DNA from 3 places in the Shewanella sp. CAL98-MNA-CIBAN-0140 genome. Region 2 is predicted to be linked to each of the others. Evidence: predicted binding sites of a transcription regulator. Region 2 holds the regulator's gene; each other region holds the start of a gene.
The links. Region 2 encodes sigma-54, which starts transcription at its own class of promoters, with help from an activator protein. Its sites were predicted from a motif close to GTTGGCACGNNNNTNGNNT; they were not measured.
Positions count from the first base shown of each region.

Region 1 (7,810 bases), on a different contig from region 2:
CGATTCAGGCAACGGACTTGTCACCATCAATGTTAGAGCGCTGTAAGAATGCTGAATATGATGGTTTAGCGCTGGCTCGTGGCTTGTCTGAAGAGCGTAAACGTCAGTTTTTTGATGCTTTACCGTCGGGCAACATGACAGTGAAAGATAATGTTAAGCGTTTAGTTAACTTTAGAGCACATAATTTACTTGAAAGTTATAGCTTATTAGGTAAGTACGATATTATTTTTTGCCGTAATGTATTGATTTATTTTGGGCCAGAGGCAAAGACTAAAATTTTGCGGCAATTTGCTGCCGCACTTAATCCTAAAGGTATTTTATTCTTGGGTGCGTCAGAATCTCTAGCAGGCTTAAGTGATGAGTTTAATATGGTTCGCTGTAATCCTGGTATTTATTACCAAAAGAAAATATAGATAAAATAACAAGTTAAGCTATTTATCATGCCGGCATTCGTCGGCATGTTTGTTTTTGTCTTTTATTCGTTTAAAAATTAAATTGTTGGCATAACCCTTGCTTTATTACTATCAGTTAGCTGATGGAGGCAATTTTATGGCGATTAATTTCGATAATGCATTAGGTGTTCACCAATATTCTTTGGGCATTCGAGCTCAAAGAGCAGAAGTAATTTCAAGTAATATCGCCAATGCCAATACTCCTCATTATAAAGCTCAAGATGTTAATTTTGCTGCTGCCATGAAATCGGCAAGCTCGCATCAACAGGGCTTGAGTATGAGTCAAACCACAGACAAACATTTTGATTTAACGGCGTTAAGTCAACAACATGTTCAATATCGTATACCAAATCAGGCCGATACTGGCGATGGTAATACCGTCGATACCCAGAAAGAACAAGCAGCATTTATGCAAAATTCGCTCGAATATCAAATGTCATTAGGCTTTCTTGAGGGCAAATTTAATGGCATGCGTAAAGCATTGAGAGGTGACTAATCATGAGTTTATTTAATATTTTCAATGTGTCTGGTTCGGGTATGTCAGCGCAGTCAGTGCGTTTGAATACTACCGCCAGTAATATTGCCAATGCTGATTCGGTGTCAAGCAGTGTCGATAAAACCTATCGTGCACGTCATCCTGTTTTTGAGGCCGAAATGCTAAAAGCCAATAGCCAGCAAGACAGTTCGCCTGGCGTCAGCGTTAAAGGCATTGTCGAAAGTAACAAACCATTATTAAAAGAATACTCGCCAGACCATCCAATGGCGGATGGTGATGGTTTTATTTACAAACCTAATGTCAATGTGATGGAAGAAATGGCCGATATGATTTCTGCATCACGCTCTTATCAAATGAACGTTCAGGTGGCTGATGCAACTAAGTCTATGTTGCAACAGACGTTAAGGATGGGTAAATAGTATGATTATTCAAGGAGGTAACAATGAGCCTCGTTAACTCTTACAGTCAGTCTTTACCGCAACAGTCCAGTAGTGCTTCAAACACAAGTGCTACAACCAAAAATTCTGTGCAGGCAAATACGACCACCACGACCACAGGTAATCCTTTTCTTGACGGAATTCGCTTACCTGAAGAAAGTGCGATACCTGAAGCAAAAGATCAGATGTTAAAGCAAGATGATTTCTTTGCTTTACTCAGTCAACAGTTGTCGATGCAAGATCCCTTTAAACCGGTTGATAATGATCAAATGATTGCCCAAATGGCATCATTTTCCACAGTCGATGGTATTTCAAATCTTAATGATGAAATTCTTAACCTCAATACTGTGATGAGTTCTAGCCAAGCATTGCAAGCTTCTGGTTTAGTGGGCCGTAAAGTGCTTATTCCTTCTGATACTGGGGCTATTTCTACTGAAAACTCGGAAATTAAAGGGGTGATCAGTACGCCATCAACCATCGAATCTATTTCGGTCAGAATTGAAGATGAGTCGGGTCAGCTGATTAAGAGCTTTAATATTGATGGCAGTAAAGGCGGCAATGTTGATGTGACGTGGGATGGTTTAGATTCAGATGGCCAACCCGCAGAAGCCGGTAATTACGCCATTAAGGCTAGCGGTAAAGTGGACGGAACGTCGGAAGATTTAGCCGTATCGACTTATGCCCATGTTACCAGTGTGTCATTGGGCACTGTGGCGACAGGCGCTATTTTGAATTTGCGTGGAGTAGGTGGAATTAAGTTATCTGACGTACTCGCAGTATCTGAAACATAATACGGCCATCAACAAACAGTTGGCTGTCATCATAAATGAATTAATTGTGAGAGGTGAAACATGTCATTTAATATCGCACTGAGTGGTATTGCTGCCGCGCAAAAAGACTTAAATACAACAGCGAATAACATCGCGAACGTGAATACTATTGGCTTTAAAGAGTCTCGAGCAGAGTTTGCTGACGTGTATGCTAATTCTATTTTTTCCAACGGTAAAACCGCAGTGGGCGGCGGTGCCACCACCTCACAAGTTGCGCAACAGTTTCATCAAGGTAGCTTGCAATTTACCAGTAACTCGCTAGATATGGCGATAAGTGGTGGGGGTTTCTTTGTTACCTCGTCAGAATTAGAGACTAAAGATCAGTCATTTACCCGTGCCGGTGCATTCAAAGTTGATTCAGGCAATTACATGGTTGACTCAGCAGGTAACTTTTTACAAGGTTTTCCCGTTGATGCAGATGGTAATTCAACGTCGGTGAGCTTAACCACCACCAAACCTATTGAGATCCCAGATACAGCGGGTAGCCCAGTAAAATCGTCAAACGTTGAAATACAGATGAATCTTAATGTGGGAGAGAATGCATTAGATCCAGCTAAGTTTAATCCTAAAGATTCTGACACCTTTAATAATTCCACCTCGGTGACGATTTATGATTCGCTAGGTGAGTCACATATTATGACCAGTTACTTTATTAAGCCTGAGCAGGGTTCATATACTGGCGAAAGTAATTGGGTGGCCTTTTATGCTGTCGATGGAAAGCCTGTTGACACGACTGTTGCTGGCAGTTATGAAACAGATACTGATGATGATGGCACCAAAGATGGTAGTGCATTGGCAGAAGCTGCTGATCCCGATGGACTAGGAGGAACATGGTCGGGTGCAGTGCTTACCTTTAACTCAGTAGGTGCTAATATAGGCAGTAACCCAGATCCGATTACCACGGAGCCATTAGGCACTGCGGGTGCAAATGCTTTAGGCCCTGGGGCCGATGGTACTCAAACTCTTAATATAAAGTTTGATAATCCAACCCAGTATGCTTCTCCGTTTGAAGTGACTAAATTAACCCAAGATGGTATTACCGTTGGCCGATTGACTAACGTAGGTATTGGCGCTGATGGTTTAGTGACCGCAAGCTACAGTAATGGCTCAACGGTGCCGTTATCGCGAGTAGCCTTGGTGCGTTTTGCCAATGAGCAAGGACTCACCCAAGTGGGGAATACGTCTTGGAAAGCCAGTATCGATTCAGGTGCAGCATTAGCGGGAGAGGCCAATAGTGGTACATTTGGTAGTATAAAATCTTCTGCGCTTGAACAGTCAAACGTTGAGTTAACCACCGAGCTGGTGGATTTAATCTCGGCCCAGCGTAACTTCCAAGCTAACTCGCGTACCCTTGAAGTGAACAATACCTTAAACCAAACCATATTACAGATCCGCTAAGTTAACCACGCGTCATGATAGGTGTTGCCGTTTACGGCAACACCTTGCCTTTATCCCTTCATTATTCGCCCTCATTATTAGTCCTCGTTATTATCCCCTGGTGTTTTTTGATGCTTTTTTGACACTCATGAGTTATTCGTTAATGTTAATTCTTAACTGATTCAATCTATTACATCTCCATAATCCGCCTTAAAACTCATTGGCATGATGCTTGCTTATTCTGTGTATATAAATTGTTTTTGCAGAAAGTTTGACGGAGCAACAAATGGACAAATTTCTTTATATTGCCATGAGTGGCGCAAAGCAAGGTATGAATGCCTTAGCAGTAAGTGCTAACAATCTTGCCAACGCCAATACTGATGGATTTAAAGCTGACATGGTCCAAGCCCGTTCAATGCAGGCCTTTGGTGAAGGCTTGCCTACGCGAGTATTTGCGATGATGGAAAGCCCCGGCAGTAACTTTAACGGCGGTCCCATTCAAACCACAGGTCGCGACCTTGATATCGCAGTTAAAGGTGATGGCTGGGTTGCCGTACAAGCGGCTGACGGTTCAGAAGCTTACACCCGTGCAGGCAGTTTGAAATTTGACAGTACCGGTTTGCTGTTAAATAGCAGCAATCGTCCAGTGATGGGCAATTCCGGTCCTATTGTGTTGCCTATCCCAATTGAGAAAGTAGAAATTTCGGCCAACGGTATTATTTCAGTTAGGCCTCAAGGGGCGACGGCCGAAGTGGTCGAAGAAGTGGCGAGGATTAAATTAGTTAATCCTGGTAACGAGAACATGATGCGCGGCGAAGATGGTTTGTTCCGCCTTATTGCCGGTGGCGATGCGCCAAAGGACCCCGGGGTTGAAGTTGTCAGTGGCGCAGTTGAAGGCAGTAATGTCAATTCAGTGCAAGAAATGGTCGCCATGATCGATATTCAACGTCGATATGAAATGCAAGTCAAAATGATGAAGAACGCTGAAGAAATTGATAAGGCGTCAGCTTCTTTGATGAGAATCTAGTTAGGAGTAATTATTATGCATCCAGCGTTATGGATAAGTAAAACAGGTGTAGATGCCCAGCAAACCAACATTGCGGTTATTTCTAATAACGTGGCTAACGCCAGTACTGTCGGATTTAAGAAAAGCCGTGCGGTATTTGAAGACCTACTTTATCAAACCGTTAATCAAGCCGGTGGCATTAGCTCAGACAACAGCAAGTTACCCAATGGCTTAAATATTGGTGCCGGTACTAAGGTGGTTGCTACCCAAAAAATGTTTACCCAAGGCAACATGCTCACCACCGATAACTCATTAGATTTAATGATTGAAGGTTCAGGCTTTTTTGAAGTGCAAATGCCAGATGGTACTGCTGCTTATACCCGTAATGGTCAGTTTAGCTTGGATGATACCGGTCAGATTGTTACCCCAGGTTCAGGCTATGTGGTGCAGCCGCCGATCACTATTCCCGATGATTCCTCCAGTATTACCGTATCCGCATCGGGTGAAGTGTCTGTGCAAACCCCAGGTACTGCTGCTAGTCAGGTGATTGGCCAATTAACCATGACCGATTTTATTAATCCGTCAGGTTTAGATCCCTTAGGACAAAACTTGTATACCGAAACGGGTGCCAGTGGCACGCCAATCCAAGGTACGGCATCCCAAGACGGTTTAGGTTCTATTCGCCAAGGGGCACTGGAAACCTCTAACGTCAATGTGACTGAGGAATTGGTCAACCTTATTCAAGGACAACGTATTTACGAGATGAACTCCAAAGTGATCTCGGCGGTTGATCAAATGCTGTCTTATATTAATCAGAATCTCTAAGGCGTTAAGATGATTAAATACATTGCGTTAGCGTCAGTGGTGTTATTAATTGGCTGTAGTTCTACGCCCAAGAAACCCATTGAAGATGACCCATTTTATGCGCCGGTATACCCAGATACGATACCGACACAAGTGGCGGCAACGGGATCTATTTATCTTGATAGCCAAGCATCAAGCTTGTATTCCGATATTCGTGCTCATCGCGTCGGTGACATTATTACGGTGACCTTAAAAGAATCAACCCAAGCATCGAAAAGCGCCAATAACGAAATCAAAAAAGACACTGATTTAAGCGTTGAACCAATATATGCCGGCGGCAAAAACATTTCCATAAGCGGCGTCCCAATTGATTTGGGTTACGGCGACAGCATGAATACCAAGCGCGAGTCTGATGCTGACCAATCAAACAGTTTAAATGGCAGTATTTCAGCCAATGTCATTCAGGTGCTCAGTAACGGCAACTTAGTGATCCGTGGCGAAAAATGGATTTCGATCAATAACGGTGATGAGTTTATTCGCATCACAGGGATGATCCGCAGCGAAGACATTAACCCAGATAATACTATCGATTCGACACGAGTGGCTAACGCTCGCATTCAGTATAGCGGCACAGGTACGTTTGCTGATGCCCAAAAAGTCGGTTGGCTGAGTTCATTCTTTATGAGTGAGTGGTGGCCTTTTTAAGGAGTAATGGATGAAAACTAAACTGATTGTTGCGACTGTATCGTTAGTAGCGTCGATATTGATGTTAACCGCCTCTGCACATGCAGAGCGGATTAAAGACATCGCCAGTATTCAAGGGGTGCGAAGTAACCAATTAGTCGGTTATGGGCTGGTGGTCGGTTTGCCTGGTACGGGGGAAAGTACCCGTTATACCGAACAAACGTTTAGCACCATGCTGAAAAACTTCGGCATCAATTTACCTGATTCGGTTCGTGCTAGCTCAAAAAACATCGCCGTCGTTGCGGTGCATGCAGAAATGCCAGCCTTTATCAAACCGGGTCAAAAACTTGACATTACCGTGTCCAGTTTAGGCCAAGCAAAAAGTTTACGTGGTGGCACCTTATTACAAACCTTCTTAAAAGGGGTGGATGATAATGTCTACGCCATTGCTCAGGGCAGCTTAATTGTCAGTGGTTTTAGCGCTGAAGGGCTTGATGGCTCATTGGTTATCCAAAATACCCCAACGGTCGGCCGCATTCCCAGTGGCGCCATTGTCGAGCGCAGTGTGGTGAGTCCCTTTGCCAGCGGTGATTACCTTACCTTCAATTTACGTCGTGCTGATTTTTCTACCGCTAAACGCACCGCAGATGCGATTAATAATTTACTCGGCCCCGATATGGCCAAGGCCATTGATGCCACCTCTATTCAAGTGAGTGCGCCACGGGATGCATCACAGCGAGTGTCATTTTTATCGGTATTAGAAAACATCGACGTTATACCGGCAGAAGAATCTGCCAAAGTGATTGTTAACTCACGTACTGGCACCATAGTGGTTGGCCAAAACGTTAAGTTATTACCAGCCGCGGTGACCCACGGCGGATTAACCGTCACCATTGCCGAAGCCACTCAAGTGTCACAACCTAACGCATTAGCGGGCGGCGATACGGTTGTTACCGCTAACAGTACGATTGATGTGTCAGAAAAAGATCGTCGCATGTTTATGTTTAACCCAGGCACCACACTTGATGAACTTGTCAGAGCCGTGAATTTAGTGGGCGCAGCCCCATCTGATGTCCTTGCCATACTCGAAGCGTTAAAAATGGCAGGCGCTTTGCATGGTGAACTCATCATCATCTAATAATTGTCGGAATGACTATGGATAAGTTGTCAGCTTCATCGAACTTTTTGGATCTAGGAGGACTAGATTCACTTCGCGTCCAGGCCCAGAAAGACGAGAAGGGGGCACTTAAAGAAGCGGCTAAGCAATTTGAAGGTATTTTTATTCAAATGCTAATGAAAAGCATGCGAGATGCCAATGCCGCGTTTAAGTCAGACAGTCCAATGAACAGTGAAACCACCGCGTTTTTTGAAAAAATGCGCGATGAGCAAATGTCGGTCGATCTATCAAATAAAGGCATGTTAGGGCTCGCAGAGATGATGATGCAGCAACTAGACCCTGAAGATAGCGCCGTTACGCCAGCATCGGTATTGCGTGGCAATAGCGATTATAAAGTTAATCCGAGTATGTTTGCAGCGCCGCCAACGGTATTAGATAACGACACCCTTGATGCTATTGCGCCAAAAGATCAAATAGCAGCATCGCATTCTATTCTCAGTCATTCTGTTATTGCCCATTCTGTTATAGATAACGCACAATCTATGCAGCCAATGTCGGCCCAGCTTTCTAGTGCGTTAGAGGCTAAACCGTTATCCAGTGTGTTAGG
Region 1 covers NZ_JBEOPI010000007.1:21,431-29,240, reverse strand. The annotation lists gene AAEY93_RS05265 (CheR family methyltransferase) at 1-413, shown strand, start outside; gene flgB (flagellar basal body rod protein FlgB) at 550-948, shown strand; gene flgC (flagellar basal body rod protein FlgC) at 951-1,367, shown strand; gene flgD (flagellar hook assembly protein FlgD) at 1,391-2,176, shown strand; gene flgE (flagellar hook protein FlgE) at 2,237-3,613, shown strand; gene flgF (flagellar basal-body rod protein FlgF) at 3,879-4,619, shown strand; gene flgG (flagellar basal-body rod protein FlgG) at 4,635-5,423, shown strand; gene flgH (flagellar basal body L-ring protein FlgH) at 5,433-6,107, shown strand; gene AAEY93_RS05225 (flagellar basal body P-ring protein FlgI) at 6,118-7,224, shown strand; gene flgJ (flagellar assembly peptidoglycan hydrolase FlgJ) at 7,242-7,810, shown strand, end outside.
Region 1: flgF (flagellar basal-body rod protein FlgF) is a predicted target of sigma-54. The motif match lies at 3,812-3,830, and genes of this name have one in related genera.

Region 2 (7,810 bases):
ACCAATACCACTAGGTCCCATAATTGCCGTTACTTTGCCTTTGGGGATCGATAAAGAAATATCGTTAAAAATCACGCGCGAACCATGGCTAAAGGCCATATGGTTGACTTCGACCAAAGGATTATTATTTGATTTACTCATATCAGACATTGGCGTTGAGGAGATAACTGCCTTCCTTGCATTAAGTTAAGGTGTAAATTGTACTGTAATTGTCGATTAAGCGACAACTATATCCATATCACCACACATCATTTCGAGTACAATTACTGTGCAATGCTTTCAATTTGACTTTCAATTTGATAAAAATCCAGCGAAAATGCTCGTTAATTAATGATCACTATCGGAATCACATGCTAGTTAATATTCTAATGTTAGTTGCTGGCCTTGCTGTTTTAGTTTGGAGTGCGGATAGATTTGTTTACGGAGCGGCGGCATTTGCGCGAAATTTAGGCTTGCCTCCCATGTTAATTGGATTGACCATTGTTGCGATGGGTAGCTCTGCACCTGAAATGTTTGTTGCAGCTACGGCCTCAATGGATGGCATGCGTGATACCGCCGTGGGTAACGTACTGGGCTCAAACATTGCTAACATCACCTTAATATTAGGATTAACCGCCTTACTTGGCGCCATTAGCGTAGCCTCAAAGACCTTAAAACGCGAAATACCTATTATGCTAGCCGCCACGGTATTTGCTGGCTATACCCTGCATGATAATGTGCTAACACGAGCAGAAGGTATCATGCTCATCGTGGTACTTTTCGTGTTAATGGGATATTTCATTTGGCAAGCGACTCATGATAGAACAACCGACAGCTTAGATACTGAACTTGGATCTGATATCCCTAAAAATGTCTCAACCTTTCATGCTATCATTTGGCTAATCGTCGGTATTATATTCCTCCCGCTATCAGCGAGTTGGATGGTAGATGGTGCTGTGGGTATTGCAAAGTTTTATGGCTTGTCAGATCTTGTCATTGGATTAACCATTATTGCAGTGGGAACAAGCCTACCAGAATTAGCAGCCTGTATTGCTGGCGTATTAAAAAAAGAACACGATCTCGCTATTGGTAATATCGTTGGATCGAATTTATTTAACATTCTTGCCGTACTGGCACTACCAGGGTTAATTGCCCCTGGCGAAATAGATGCCTCTGCCAGTGGAAGAGACTTCTATATGGTATTGGGCACCAGTACTGCATTAGCCGTTTTAGTATTATCCAGTGGCACCAAGCAACAACTGACTCGTTGGCATGGCGCACTATTATTAATCACCTTTATTGCGTACCAAATTATTGTATTTCAATCCCATTAGATTGGAGCATTAAAGGTAAAGTCTTAAGCTAAAAGAGAGAGCCGTATGGTAAATCAAACTCAATTTCGTCAATGGGGCCGTAAAGTCATTGATATTGAAAAAGCTGCTTTAGATAATTTATATCAATATGTGGACTCAGTTGAGTTTGGCCAAGCATGTGAACTCATTATGCAGTGCAAAGGCAAAGTGATTGTCATGGGAATGGGCAAATCGGGTCATATCGGTAATAAAATATCCGCGACGTTTGCCAGTACCGGCACGCCGGCATTTTTTGTTCATCCTGGTGAGGCCAGTCATGGTGATTTAGGCGCATTGGCTAAGAACGATATTGTACTGGCGATTTCCAATTCAGGTGAATCGAGCGAAATACTCACGTTAATGCCTGTGATTCAACGTATGGGCGTGCCTGTTATTGCCGTAACAGGTAAACCAGACTCTAACATGGCGCGTTTATCTAAAATTCATTTATGCATTGAAGTACAAGAAGAAGCATGCCCGTTAGGATTAGCGCCGACGTCTAGCACCACTGCTACGCTAGCAATGGGTGATGCATTAGCCATTGCATTGTTGCAAGCAAAAGGGTTTACCCGTGATGACTTTGCCTTATCACATCCTGGTGGCTCATTGGGGCGAAAATTATTACTAAAAGTAGACGATGTCATGCATAAAGGCGATGATTTGCCTATCGTCAGTGATGCTATTTGTATTACTGAAGCGCTTTATGAAATATCTAAAAAAGGCCTTGGCATGACGGCGGTAGTCAACCATGAAGCCAAACTAGTGGGTATTTTTACTGATGGTGATTTACGCCGGGTCATCGATGCCGAAGTGAACCTTCGTACCACTTCGATAGCCCTGGTGATGACCAAAAACTGTGTGACCTGCCCCACGGGTATTTTAGCTGCACAAGCGCTACAAATCATGGATGAAAAAAACATCAACGGACTGGTTGTCGTCAATGAAAAACACCAACCGATCGGGGCATTAAACATGCTCGATATGGTTAAAGCTGGAGTCATTTAATCATGTCAGAATCAACCTCGTGTCACCAAGGATTTTACGGCCCTATCAGTAATGATATTTGGCAGCGAGCTCAGAAAATTAAACTGTTAATCTGTGATGTCGATGGGGTCTTTTCAGATGGACGTATTTATCTCAGTAATGCTGGCGAAGAACTCAAAGCCTTTCATACTCGCGATGGCTACGGTATACGCTCAGTTCTCACTAGCGATATTCATGTTGCCGTCATTACAGGTCGTCAATCAAAAATTGTCGAAACCCGAATGACCGGATTAGGAATCAAACATATTTATCAAGGCATTGATAATAAATTTGAACCTTTTGAGCAACTTATGTCGCTGTATAATGTAAGCGCCGAACAAGTAGCCTACATTGGCGATGACATGGTTGATCTGCCCGTAATGAAAGCCGTAGGTCTCTCCGTGTGTGTCGGCGATGGTCATCCGTTTGTAAAACGACATTGTCACATGACAACGACCTTAAACGGCGGACATGGAGCTTTGCGAGAACTGACTGACTTATTACTCTTAAGCCAAGATAAATTTGCCAGTGCTCATGGAATGAGTATATGAATCGGATCACCCTAAGTATTGTGGCTTTTTTTGGTCTTGCTTTTATGTTGTACTGGCAAGCACAAATAAAACGCAGTGAAATGGACTCGGTGAAAGTACCTGGTATTGAGCGCCCTGACTTTATTGCAGATAACCTACGCACCACGGAATTCAATCAACAAGGTTTTGTCGAAAGTCGAGTCAGCGCCGAGCACATGGAGCATTATGCTTCAAGTGACATCACTCACTTTACCAAACCGATATACCTCATTTACCCTGAAAATGGTAAAGCACAATGGCAATTAAGTGCAGATCGAGGACAATTGAATAAAAACACCAGCAAAGTCATATTAGAAAACAATGTTATTATTGATGCCATTGATATAGAAGAACCCCTGCAGTCATTGAGTACCCAAGCGGTGACGGTAGACTTAACCACTATGATAGGCACCTCACAAGAGATGGTGTATATCAAAGGCAAAGGGTTTATTATTAAAGGCTTAGGCCTACATGCTGACTTGAATTCGCAACAATTATCGCTACTGAGCCAGGTAGAAGGAACATATGAGCCACATTAATCGTCTCCACACTCGCGCCAATGTTATGTTATTGAGCAGCATACTTTGCCTGTTGAGTTTGCCTGCTATGGCGAAACAAGGTGATCTGAAACAAGAATTAAAAATTGTTGCGGTTAGCCAATTTGCTGACATAAAAAATAACCAAATCATTTTTAATGGTCCGGTTAAGATTGTCCAAGGCAGTATTAATATCAATGCTGATGAATTACGGGCGTTTACCCCCGAAAACAGCACCAGTAAGAAACTTATCGCCACTGGCAAACCCGCGACGTTTTCACAAGAATTAGATGACGGTCAAATTGGTACTGCCAGTGCCGACGAAATATCCTATGACCTTGCGACTACCACGCTAACATTGACAGGTAATGCCAAACTTAATCAATCGGGTAGCCAAGTGACCGGTAATCGAATTAAGTACAACATCAATGCGCAAGAGCTTATTGCTGAAAGTTCGGGCACAGGGCAAGATCGGGTTATCACCATTATTCAACCTGAGAATTTCCAAGACGAGTCTGCGCCAAAGCAAAAACTCCCTGAAATCCCAGTTAAAAAGCAGATCAAACCATGACCCAAATAACCTTAACCGCTGAAAATCTGGCTAAAAGCTATAAAGATCGTCAAGTTGTTAAAGATGTCAGTTTAACGGTTAAAACAGGCCAAATTGTTGGGCTTTTAGGCCCCAATGGTGCAGGTAAAACAACCACCTTTTATATGGTTGTCGGCCTAGTGAAAAGTGATAAGGGTCGAATTTTAATTGATGATGACGATCTCACTGACGATCCAATGCATCTGCGAGCTCGCAAAGGCATTGGTTACTTACCACAAGAAGCCAGTATTTTCCGTAAACTCACAGTGTATGACAACATTATGGCCGTGTTGCAAACCCGCAAAGAACTCAGTACAAACCAACGTATTGAACAGCTTGAGCATCTATTAGAAGAGTTCCATATTACCCATATTCGAGACAGCCTAGGCATGTCGTTATCGGGTGGTGAACGTCGTCGTGTTGAAATTGCGCGCGCTTTAGCCGCCAATCCAAAATTTATTCTACTCGATGAGCCCTTTGCTGGTGTTGATCCGATTTCTGTCATCGACATAAAAAAAATCATTCAACAACTTAAAAGCCGAGGTCTAGGAGTATTAATTACCGACCATAACGTACGTGAAACGTTAGATGTCTGTGAGCGAGCTTATATCGTCAGCCAAGGTAATTTAATTGCCGAAGGCACACCTGATGAGGTATTGAGCAATCAACAAGTTCGGGCGGTGTACTTAGGTGAACAATTCAAGCTATAGTTACTTTACGGGCCTTTAGTCTATCTAACTCATTTGATTGAACGATATCTAAACAGCGTTAAACATCATTGATGTACGTGACAATCCATTACAGTTTTATAAATTGTCACTTTTATGGAAATCATCTAGGGATAAGCGGTAAATGAAAGCGTCACTCCAACTTAAAATGGGTCAACACTTAACCATGACCCCACAATTGCAGCAAGCCATTCGCTTACTGCAATTATCGTCATTGGAGCTACAGCAAGAAATCCAACAAGCATTGGATTCAAATCCATTACTTGAAATAGAAGATGAGTTTTCTGAAGCAAAAGACCCCGTAAAAGAAAATCGCGACCAAGCTGATACAGACTTCAGTGACAACAGCATTGTCAATATTGAAAAAGACACCTCAACAGTCGACACAGCAGAATCTATGACCAAAGAAACCATGGATGATTTAGCCATGGATACTACATGGGATGAAGTGTACACCGCCTCGCCGATGTCAGGTTCAGGTAGTGCTAGCATGCGCGATGATGACATGCCGTTTCAAGGTGAAACCACCGAAGGTCTGTATGAACATTTAGAATGGCAGAAAAATCTCACTCCATTTTCAGAGACCGATCTTGCCATTGCCACAGCGATCATCGACGCCGTGGATGAACGCGGTTATTTAACCCAAAGTACCGACGATATTCTCGAAGCCATGGGTGACGAAAATGTTGAGTTAGATGAAGTTGAAGCTGTATTAAAACGAATTCAACACTTTGATCCCGTTGGTGTTGCTGCACGTGATTTAAGTGAATGTTTATTGATCCAATTAGCGCAATTCTCTAACACCACACCCCATATCGATAATGCCCGTTTGCTAATCAAAGACTATTTAACCTTAATTGCTGGGCGTGATTTTAGATTATTGATGCGCAAAACTAAGCTAAAAGAAAATGAGTTACGTGACGCCATCACCCTAATCCAATCACTCAATCCTCGTCCAGGCTTATTGATCACCGCCACCGATGACGAATTCGTTATTCCCGATGTCACGGTACTAAAGAAAAATGGCCGTTGGGTTGTAGAGTTAAACCCAGACAATATGCCCAAAATTGGCGTTAATCAGCAATACGCCGCCATGGCTAGAAGCAGTAAAAATCAGTCTGACAGTCAATTTATTCGAGGCCATTTGCAAGAGGCTAAATGGTTTATTAAAAGTATCGAAAGCCGCAATGATACTCTACTCAAAGTGGCAAATTGCATTGTGCAATTTCAGCAAGGCTTCTTTGAATACGGTGAAGAAGCCATGAAACCTATGGTGCTAAATGATATTGCTGAAGCAGTAGAAATGCATGAATCGACAATTTCACGAGTCACCACACAAAAATATATGCACACCCCACGTGGACTATTTGAACTAAAGTACTTCTTCTCTAGCCATGTCAGCACTGACGATGGCGGGGAATGCTCATCAACAGCAATTCGTGCTTTTATCAAAAAGCTGGTTGCCGCAGAAAACCAGAAAAAACCATTGAGTGACAGTAAAATGGCTCAACTTCTGGCAGAACAAGGCATAAACGTTGCTCGTCGTACGATTGCAAAATACCGAGAAGCAATGCTAATCCCGCCCTCAAACCAACGTAAGAGTTTATAACCTACAAGGTTGTGGAGGATTTTCTATGGATATAAATCTGACTGGACGTCATGTCGAAATAACTGAATCTTTACGTGAGTATGTTAATGGTAAATTTTCAAAGCTTGAACGACACTTCGATCAGATCCATAATGTACACGTTGTACTCCATGTAGACAAATTACAACAAAAAGCAGAAGCCAAAATCCACGTTAATGGCGCAGAGATTTTTGCTATGTCAGAAAATACTGATATGTATGCTGCAATAGACGCCCTGATCGATAAACTCGACCGTCAGGTAATTAAACACAAAGAGAAGTATACAAAACACTAACGATGGAACTTTGTACCATTCTGCAGCCGGAATGCACTACCTGTGCCACACCGGGCAGTAAGAAAAAAGTACTGGAACTCATCAGCAATTTAGTCGCTGCCCAGTATCCAACCCTGTCTTCGCAAGAGGTTTTTGAAAGCCTATTAGCGAGAGAAAAAATGGGTAGCACAGGTATAGGAAATGGCATTGCGATACCTCATGGTCGATTAACGACCATCGATCACCCCATCGCGATATTTGTTAAATGTGAAGAAGCCATTGCCTTTGATGCAATTGATAAGCAGCCCGTGGATATTTTATTTGCTTTGTTAGTACCTGCAGACCAGTGCCAACAACATTTAGGCACGTTATCGAGTATGGCTAAAAAGCTCAGCGATAAGCAAATATTGAAACAGCTTCGCAAAAGCCACAACGCAACAGAACTTTATCGGGTTATAACTGCATGAAACTTGTCATAGTATCGGGACGTTCAGGTTCAGGGAAATCCGTTGCCTTAAGAGTATTAGAAGACCTAGGATATTATTGTGTCGATAATTTGCCTCTACCCCTCATTGGCACATTACTCGCTCAGCTCAAGGGCAGTAATGATTTAGTTGCGATTAGTGTTGATGTCCGCAACATTGCTGAACAAGGCAAAGTGCTTCAAGACCAATTAGCCCTACTTGAACATGACACTGAAATTATCAGCTTCTTTCTAAATTCCAATGATAAAGTGTTACTTAAACGCTACAGCGAAACACGCCGATTGCACCCGTTATCTAAAAATCATATTTCACTGCAAGAAGCGATCAAATTAGAAGGCCGTTTACTTGAGCCTACCGCAAAAATTGTTGACCATTACATTGACACTTCGGCGCTAAATATCTACGAGTTAAGCGACCAAGTTAGGCAAATACTACTAGGCAGTGTCGATAAAGAATTGGTCATTAACTTTGAGTCTTTTGGCTTTAAGCACGGCATGCCGACTGAAGCGGATTTTATGTTTGATGTACGCTTTTTGCCCAATCCACACTGGGAAATAGAATTGCGCCCATTGACAGGATTAGACGAACCCGTACAAGAATTTTTAGGGCGTCAGCCATTGGTCAACAAGTTCATTTGGCAAATTGAAA
Region 2 covers NZ_JBEOPI010000005.1:73,773-81,582, reverse strand. The annotation lists gene AAEY93_RS04215 (ATP-binding cassette domain-containing protein) at 1-150, opposite strand, end outside; gene AAEY93_RS04210 (calcium/sodium antiporter) at 351-1,313, shown strand; gene AAEY93_RS04205 (KpsF/GutQ family sugar-phosphate isomerase) at 1,359-2,336, shown strand; gene kdsC (3-deoxy-manno-octulosonate-8-phosphatase KdsC) at 2,339-2,905, shown strand; gene lptC (LPS export ABC transporter periplasmic protein LptC) at 2,902-3,462, shown strand; gene lptA (lipopolysaccharide transport periplasmic protein LptA) at 3,449-4,030, shown strand; gene lptB (LPS export ABC transporter ATP-binding protein) at 4,027-4,758, shown strand; gene AAEY93_RS04180 (RNA polymerase factor sigma-54) at 4,901-6,385, shown strand; gene hpf (ribosome hibernation promoting factor) at 6,411-6,698, shown strand; gene ptsN (PTS IIA-like nitrogen regulatory protein PtsN) at 6,701-7,144, shown strand; gene rapZ (RNase adapter RapZ) at 7,141-7,810, shown strand, end outside.

Region 3 (7,810 bases), on a different contig from region 2:
GGCTAGACGAGTTACGAAAGGCCGGTCACGGTAAGTTTGTGGCGATTTTCGCAGAAGATCAAGGTTTTACAGAAAATAGCAACCGCTTCTTACCCTATGTCCAAGAGTTGGTAGCAGAATTTGATGCCATGCAAAATAGCACTCATGTGGCACCAGAAACACTCGAAGCCTTTGTCAAAAAACTTGCAACCTTATTGCAAACGCTGCAAGTGTTTAAACTGTCCAAATAATCTTTATGCTCCTGCTGAGCCTCATGCAGGAGCAACCTTCCTTGTTTGACTTTTCTCGCCATGCTTTTACTAACATCATTGACGACAATCAATGGCCAAACTAATTGGCTATCAGCAATGTCTCATCAAACCACTAAAGATGAAATTCAAGCCTTAATAAAAAACAGGCAACACGTATGTTAACCCACCTTTGTCTGTATATTTGCCGTACTTAGTGCTCAATAGCCAAGGTTTATAGTTTTGGCGCAACACTCTTTTGTAACCAATCGGTAAACAAGGTGGTTTCATATTGAAAGGGGCTGTTATTGAAACGACGCGTGTTGTGCATAAAACTCATGTCGGTAATTTTTTCATCACCAGCGATAACGACGTTACCCTTCTCGGTAATGGTGTAGCTGAATGTTGCGCGTGGTGGATAAAGATCTTTTACTATACGCAAATCACCTGGTGCGGCGCCAAAAGTAGGCCGCATATCTCCTGCTAAATCAAAATCAGTCACTTTCATGTCAAGTTTCTGATCCGGCTTTAAGATTTTTTGCGCTTGTTTGTTGATATTTTTGGTTAAGGTTTCAAATAAACGGGTTTCGAATCGTGATTGGAGTTCATTTGAGGTTTTAATATCACGGAAATCTTTTGGGTTTTGCCATTCAATTTTAACCACACCCACTTCGGTAACCGGATTAGGTTCTGGCACGTCTTCTGCCATCGCAACTGGACACATCAATGCCGAAGCAAGCAGTAAGTATTTTACATTCATAATACACCTCCAAAGGACTTAAAATGCTTTCATTACAACTTATTTAAGCCGTGATCTTGATAGTTACACCCCGTTAGAACAACTTTTTGTCATGCTGCAATACGCATTTTGATGATTAACATAAATGTTAGCGATAAGTACTATCATCTTTATACATTAACTATAGCCCTCTCAAGCTGAACCAACACTTAATAGTCCCATAATTAGCGTTTCATGGAACTCATATGACTAAAAAGGAAACCGTGCACTCAGTAATGGATAGGTTTGGCGCATCACTTTAGGTTTGGTACTAAACTTTTTGCCTACAGGCGAGTTTTGTCCTGAAGGGACAAACGGTAATTCATGACCCGTGCGGTCTTCATAAATCTGCCCTGGGATTAGGTCATAATCTTCCACAAACGGATAGGCATAATGATCCACTAGAGGCCACTGTTCAAGCTCACCCAAACTATCAGGATTAACCAGTATTTTTTCATACCATTGTTGACCTAGTGATAATACAAAACACCTAAATTCAGCAAAGCCATAATCAGAATCGCAACCAGTAACAATGTATGCCGCGCCCCAGACTGACCATAAGTAACTACGACGTAACTGTTGGCCTAACATTTTATCGAATGATTTGAGCGCTTCATCGTCTAACGTTTGTAATTGTTGGCGTAAACGCAGCTCGAGTTCAGCAGAAGACTGCTCAGCATGATCACGGGTCACTAGCGCCCAAAAATGTGTTTCTGTCATCTAAATGTACCCATCACTCTATTTTGTGCGATATTCTACCTCAAATTGTCCCACTCGATGACTAATATGAACCAAAACACTGCCCCACGTATGCCAATTAGAGTCATGCTCCTCATCTCACTGTATGTTGTACTCACCCTTATTGCAATTTGGCGGGCGATAACCTTTCAAGCATTTGATTTATTAACACTGGGCGTGATCCCGATGTTAATCGGTATAGTGCAACGTGCGGCATGGACAAAGATATTGTTACTCAGCTATGTCAGCTTACAAACACTCGGGCTTGCCGCCATGACAACGACAGCGGTGATTGCCTATCAAATCACCCCTGATGACGTAAAACTTGTCTTTCAAGGTTATAACATTCCACTGATCCCTCTATGGTTATTACTGTTGAGCCTAGTGGTATTTCAATGGTGGGTAGGGCTGTCGAATGTGACTCGAGACTATCTTATTAAAAAGTAAATACAAACATAAATATAAGACGATATTACTCAGGTTTGATTGTCATCCTTAAAGTATTTTGAGGGTATAAATTACCCATAAATGCTACATTAGAATAATAATAAATATAATAATAAATATATTTTTGGAACGTAAAATATGACCAGTTTATCCCCGAGTGAGTTATCCATCCTATTACTTGAACCTTCAGAGACTCAACGCAAAATTATTATTACTCGTCTTCAGCAAGAGGGTGTGACCAGTATTCAAACTGCCGCAACGATTACCGAAGCCAAAGAGATTATCCAACGCCATAAACCCGACCTAATTGCTAGCGCGCTGCATTTTGTCGATGGTGAAGCAACTGAACTACTGCAGTACATCAACAGCACCCCAGCATTAAATGACATTCAATTTATGCTCGTTTCCAGTGAGTGTCGACGTGAACAACTCGACATATTTAGGCAGTCAGGCGTTGTCGCTATTTTGCCTAAGCCATTTAATGCCGAACATTTAGCGACGGCGCTTAATTCAACCATTGATTTACTTAGCCACGACGAGCTAGATTTAAGCCATTTTGATGTGCATAACATCAGGGTGTTAGTGGTCGACGATAGCCGTATGGCGCGCAATGTCATCAAACGCACCATAGGCAACTTAGGGATGCAACTGATCACCGAAGCGGTCGACGGTGAACAAGCCATCAGCCTAATGCAAGATAATATGTATGATTTAGTGATAACCGACTACAACATGCCCTCAGTAGACGGACTGGCATTAACCCAATATATCCGCAATCAAAGTCATCAATCACATATCCCGATCCTAATGGTATCGTCTGAAGCCAATGAAACTCACTTAAGTAATGTCTTTAGTGCAGGAGTTAACGCCTTATGTGATAAGCCTTTTGAACCAAAGTTAGTCAAGAAAATACTTTACCAACTACTGGATGAGTAACTGACAGCGTAAATAAAGCCATTATTTCAACATAATTTGCTTTAAAACTATTACAGATACTGAATTTATGGGATAAAGTGCTTTTAAACCAGCATAGCTTGTGGCATGTTAATAATGTTTTACAAAATCACTTCTATGGAAAGCAGAGAATATCAATATGAACAAAAGTGAATTAATTGCAAAAATTGCTGAAAATGCTGAGTTAACTAAAGCTGAAGCTGGCCGCGCTCTAAAATCTTTCGAACAAGCGGTTACTGAAGCGATGAAAAATGGTGACAAGATTTCTATTGTTGGTTTTGGCTCTTTTGAAACCACTCAACGTGCTGCTCGTACTGGCCGTAACCCACAAACGGGTAAAGAAATTCAAATTGCAGCCGCTACAGTACCTAAGTTTAAAGCTGGCAAAACCTTAAAAGACAGCGTTAATTAATTTTTACGTGTAGTACTTTTTTTGATAGAAGCCTCCTCAATGGAGGTTTTTTATTGCTCATTTCCCAAGGTTGATTATCTGCGAGAGCCTGAGCTACACACTATAAAAGATCCCATCCTTAACCCTATCGTATCGAGAAAAAAACGAACCTACACAACATAAGCAAATAGCTACACCTCAAGGTATTGTTGCACAAAAAAAGTGCAACCCTGCATCATTAAGCCGCAACAAAGATGCAACAAAATGATCCATAAATATATAAGTTTATGATTAATTTAAAAAAACAGAGTTGGCACGCGATTCGCTATTTAATCTTCAGATAAACCAACATTGAGTTCATTTAATAAAAATAAATGCCTCTGTGATAATAAAACGTTAAGGGATGAAGATGAAAAAATCACTATATCAAGCAATTGCATTATCAACTGGCTTATTACTAAGCGGCTCTGCCCTTGCTGAAGTCACTGGCAATATTGGCGCAACATCAAACTATTTATGGCGTGGCACCACGCAAACCAATAATGAAGCAGCCATTCAAGGTGGCATTGACTATGCTCATGACTCTGGATTTTATGCTGGTACTTGGGCATCTAATGTCGATTTCGGTGATGAAACCAGCTACGAGTTAGATCTTTACGGCGGTTATGGTGGTAACTTTACTGAAGACCTAACTTACGACATCAGCTACCTTTATTATGCCTATCCAGATGCCGGTGGCAGCATTGACTTTGGTGAAGTCTCTCTGGTATTAGGTTGGAAATGGTTAGATGTCGGCTATTCTCAAGTGATCAATGCTGATAATGGTGTGTCAGGTGCAGATGACGAAACTGACTGGAACTATATTCAAGCCAATGCCAGTTTTCCGTTAACAGAAAAACTCAGCGTCGCATTCCACTACGGTTATTCACAAGGCGATGTGGTTGAAGATTTATTCGGTGACACTTATGCAGATTACAACGTCACATTAAGTGCTGAAACCGATATCGGTACAGTATCGTTTATGGCGTCTGACACTGACTTACCAGACAATGATGCAAAAGTAGTTCTAGGCTACTCGTACGGGTTTACGCTATAACGAGTAACACTCTCCCACACTCACTTTTTTGCGTATATCGACGCCACCTACTTGAAAGGTGGCGTTTTTTTATCTGTATTGATCTGGAGTCATTATCTCAGGACATCACAACATCACATCACAACATCACATCACAACATCAAAAATATTTAGCGATAAATACACTGCACCTACAAGGTTATATATTTTACTAGCAAGAAATACATTTACTGCTAAGCTCAGAGAGAAAGGTAAAAATAGCTGTCCAATTGAGGAAAAATATTTTACTTCCCTATTTACGTTTTTTTAGTTAGAAAATGCTCATTGAATTAATACCACGCTTTTATTCAACCTGAGGTTTTTGTTATGGCTAATCTTACTGAAAGAGTGCCTGATGACACAGAGATGGACGCGATGACAACGCCTAGAAACGTTAAATCCGCTGAAGCATTACAACATAAACGCCAAGTAAAACGAAGATTAGAAGATTTCCTCGAACAAGCTCAATTACGTAAAGCAATTGGCGATGACGACTTCTTCTAAAAAATAGGGATAAACGCTCGTATCGTTTATCCCTGTCTATTTAAATGAGTAACTAAGTCAGTGAGTAGCAATCTTAATGCACTCGTAAGACCTTATTCATTATTAGCCTGTATCCTGCGCGTATGTTTACCAACTTGTGTTTGCGTGAGCAACAACTCAGCTTTTGCGCCTAAATACACATATATACCCAAGCCCACCAATAATCCCACCACCGCCAACATCATTAAAATTGCCGGCTCAATATATTGTTGTTCTCCCAGAGACGCTTTAAACATGGTCAATAAGGCTTCAATTGAAATCGCAATCAGAATGGTTGAAATAAATCGAGTAATCGTTCTTCGGGTGGAGCTGTGGCGGAAGATATCTTTATGCATCAGCACCTCTTCTTCTAAAATGGTTTTACCCAAATCAAAAATCGCTAATGCCAACGTAAGAAAAATGATAATACCAAAAGGCTCTAGCGGGTCATGAGTTGCAGATATTTGACTAAATAACGTGTAAATATCACGGATCACTGTCCACATGAGTACACTAACCAATACAAAAAGGCACAGTACAATCGCAGTATAAATACTTTTAAAAAAGGGCGAAATTTTGCGCCTAGCGCTGTCACCCATCATAAACTCGATCAATCGTGTTAAGTTAACATCAATAACCACAATAACCACTTGCCCAGAGGTCGATTTAATCATTTGCGATGCCGACAAACACAATCCCGCACCGGAATTAGATAAATAGGGCCGGGTAATATGGACTGTGTCGATGGCAGCTAATTGAGTAAAATAAGGTCGCTGACTTCGATCAGCATGATGACCGCAGGTCATTAACTTAACTTGCTGATTAATGACGCTGATATTAGGACACATTTGTATCCCTTTTTTATCAAGTAAATAGATAAGATCCACGAAGGGATAGCTTATTGCCATATCTTCAAAAATTTTAGCCGATATGGGTTGTTCGAATAAATTAATATCTCCCACACCGATCAAAATAGACTCTAATAATTCGTGTACCAAATTTTCATATTCATGATAACGCTCAATCACACTTAAATAGCTCATCGCTGCCATAAATATTCCTTTTAATTATGATTACTTTAGACAAAGCAGTTTTAATGCCATAAATAATAAACTATTATTTTCAGACACTTAAAAAAACTATCAGCGAGAAAAGGCGAAATACAGTGATAAATTGCACTAAAACAGTGCTGAATATGCTGTCTTTTATCATTGCCGTTTTGTGATCAACATCTGCTAATATGGGTGCTAATACTGCTTACAACCTTATCTAGATTAGGAAAAGACAATGTCTGACTCTTTATTGCGTTATCAACAAGATATTCGTCGTTTTTCTGATGAATTGATTCGCATCCAAGCACCCATTAAAATTTTAGACTCGATAAAATGGCCAAGACAAATTGAAGATGATTTTTTAGCGAAACAAAGTAAAACGTTGCCCAATGTCAGCAATGATTTCTATCAGTCTATTCCTCTGGCATTTAATGCAGATCAAACCCAAACCGACCTGCAAGGCTTAAAAAGTGCCGTTGAGCGTGGTTTAGGTAAACGCGATAAATTAGCTAAAATTCTACTGGCAAACATTGATCAATATCGGATCGTGATAGACATGCTCCACAATCGTGGAAACCCCATGTTTGGTAAACTTAGCCAAGAGCTATACGGCAGTGCGAGCCACAAGTTACATGGCGATCGTCACACTTTACGCCAACTTGGCGATCGCTTAAGCCATATCTTTTCGTTGCCAGCCGCGCGCCACATGAGTAGCCGTCATCCTAAGATTGTTACCGCCCCAGAAGCGGTAAATGTATTGAGCGAACGCTTAGTAAAGTATTTTCACGACGACGAGATTCACGTTCAATTGAGTGATGGTATTGTGTCTGATGCGTCGGTGGGTGGCGATACCGTAAAGCTGAACACTCGCGCCATGTTTAGTGAGTCGGATCTTAATGTATATGAGGTACATGAAGGCTGGGTTCATGTGGGCACCACACTTAACGGTCGCGCTCAACCCCATGCAACTTGGCTCAGTGTCGGCTCGCCACGTGTGACAGCGTCGCAAGAAGGTTTAGCAGTATTAATGGAGATGCTAACGCTTAGCTCAAATCCTGGACGTGCTCGGCGTATCAGTGACCGCGTATCCGCCGTCGACATGGCTGAACAAGGAGCTGACTTTATTGAGGTCTATCGCTACTTTAGAAACCTTAATCTAAGCTCAAAAGACAGCTATCGGGTTACTCAACGGGTGTTTCGTGGTGGCATGGTCAGCGGCGGTAGTTTTTTCACCAAAGATATTTCTTATGTGCGCGGTTATGTTGAAAACATTAACTTTATTCGAAGTGCGATTAGCACCGGATTACCTGAGTTAATCCCAATGCTATTTTTAGGTAAACTCGCCATCGAAGATATTCCGGTACTGTATCAGGCCTACCAAGAAGGCATTATTGCTCAACCGAAATATTTACCGCGTATGTTTGCAGATATTAGTGGCCTTTATGCTTGGTTTGGTTTTTCCTCGGGTATTGGCAACATCGATTTAAAAGGGGTCCAGCGTCATTTTGCCCGCCAATTCAAAAATGTTACGCCAACCTCCGCGGTCGACTTATTTGAAGATTCAGAGTTTGACAACAACTTCGAATA
Region 3 covers NZ_JBEOPI010000055.1:8,694-16,503, reverse strand. The annotation lists gene AAEY93_RS19370 (prephenate dehydrogenase) at 1-230, shown strand, start outside; gene AAEY93_RS19365 (DUF3016 domain-containing protein) at 463-987, opposite strand; gene AAEY93_RS19360 (DUF4240 domain-containing protein) at 1,216-1,725, opposite strand; gene AAEY93_RS19355 (hypothetical protein) at 1,792-2,190, shown strand; gene AAEY93_RS19350 (response regulator) at 2,329-3,126, shown strand; gene AAEY93_RS19345 (HU family DNA-binding protein) at 3,284-3,556, shown strand; gene AAEY93_RS19340 (TorF family putative porin) at 3,945-4,631, shown strand; gene AAEY93_RS19335 (PA3496 family putative envelope integrity protein) at 4,977-5,153, shown strand; gene AAEY93_RS19330 (PDC sensor domain-containing protein) at 5,246-6,223, opposite strand; gene AAEY93_RS19325 (flavohemoglobin expression-modulating QEGLA motif protein) at 6,459-7,810, shown strand, end outside.
Region 3: AAEY93_RS19340 (TorF family putative porin) is a predicted target of sigma-54. The motif match lies at 3,845-3,863, and genes of this name have one in related genera.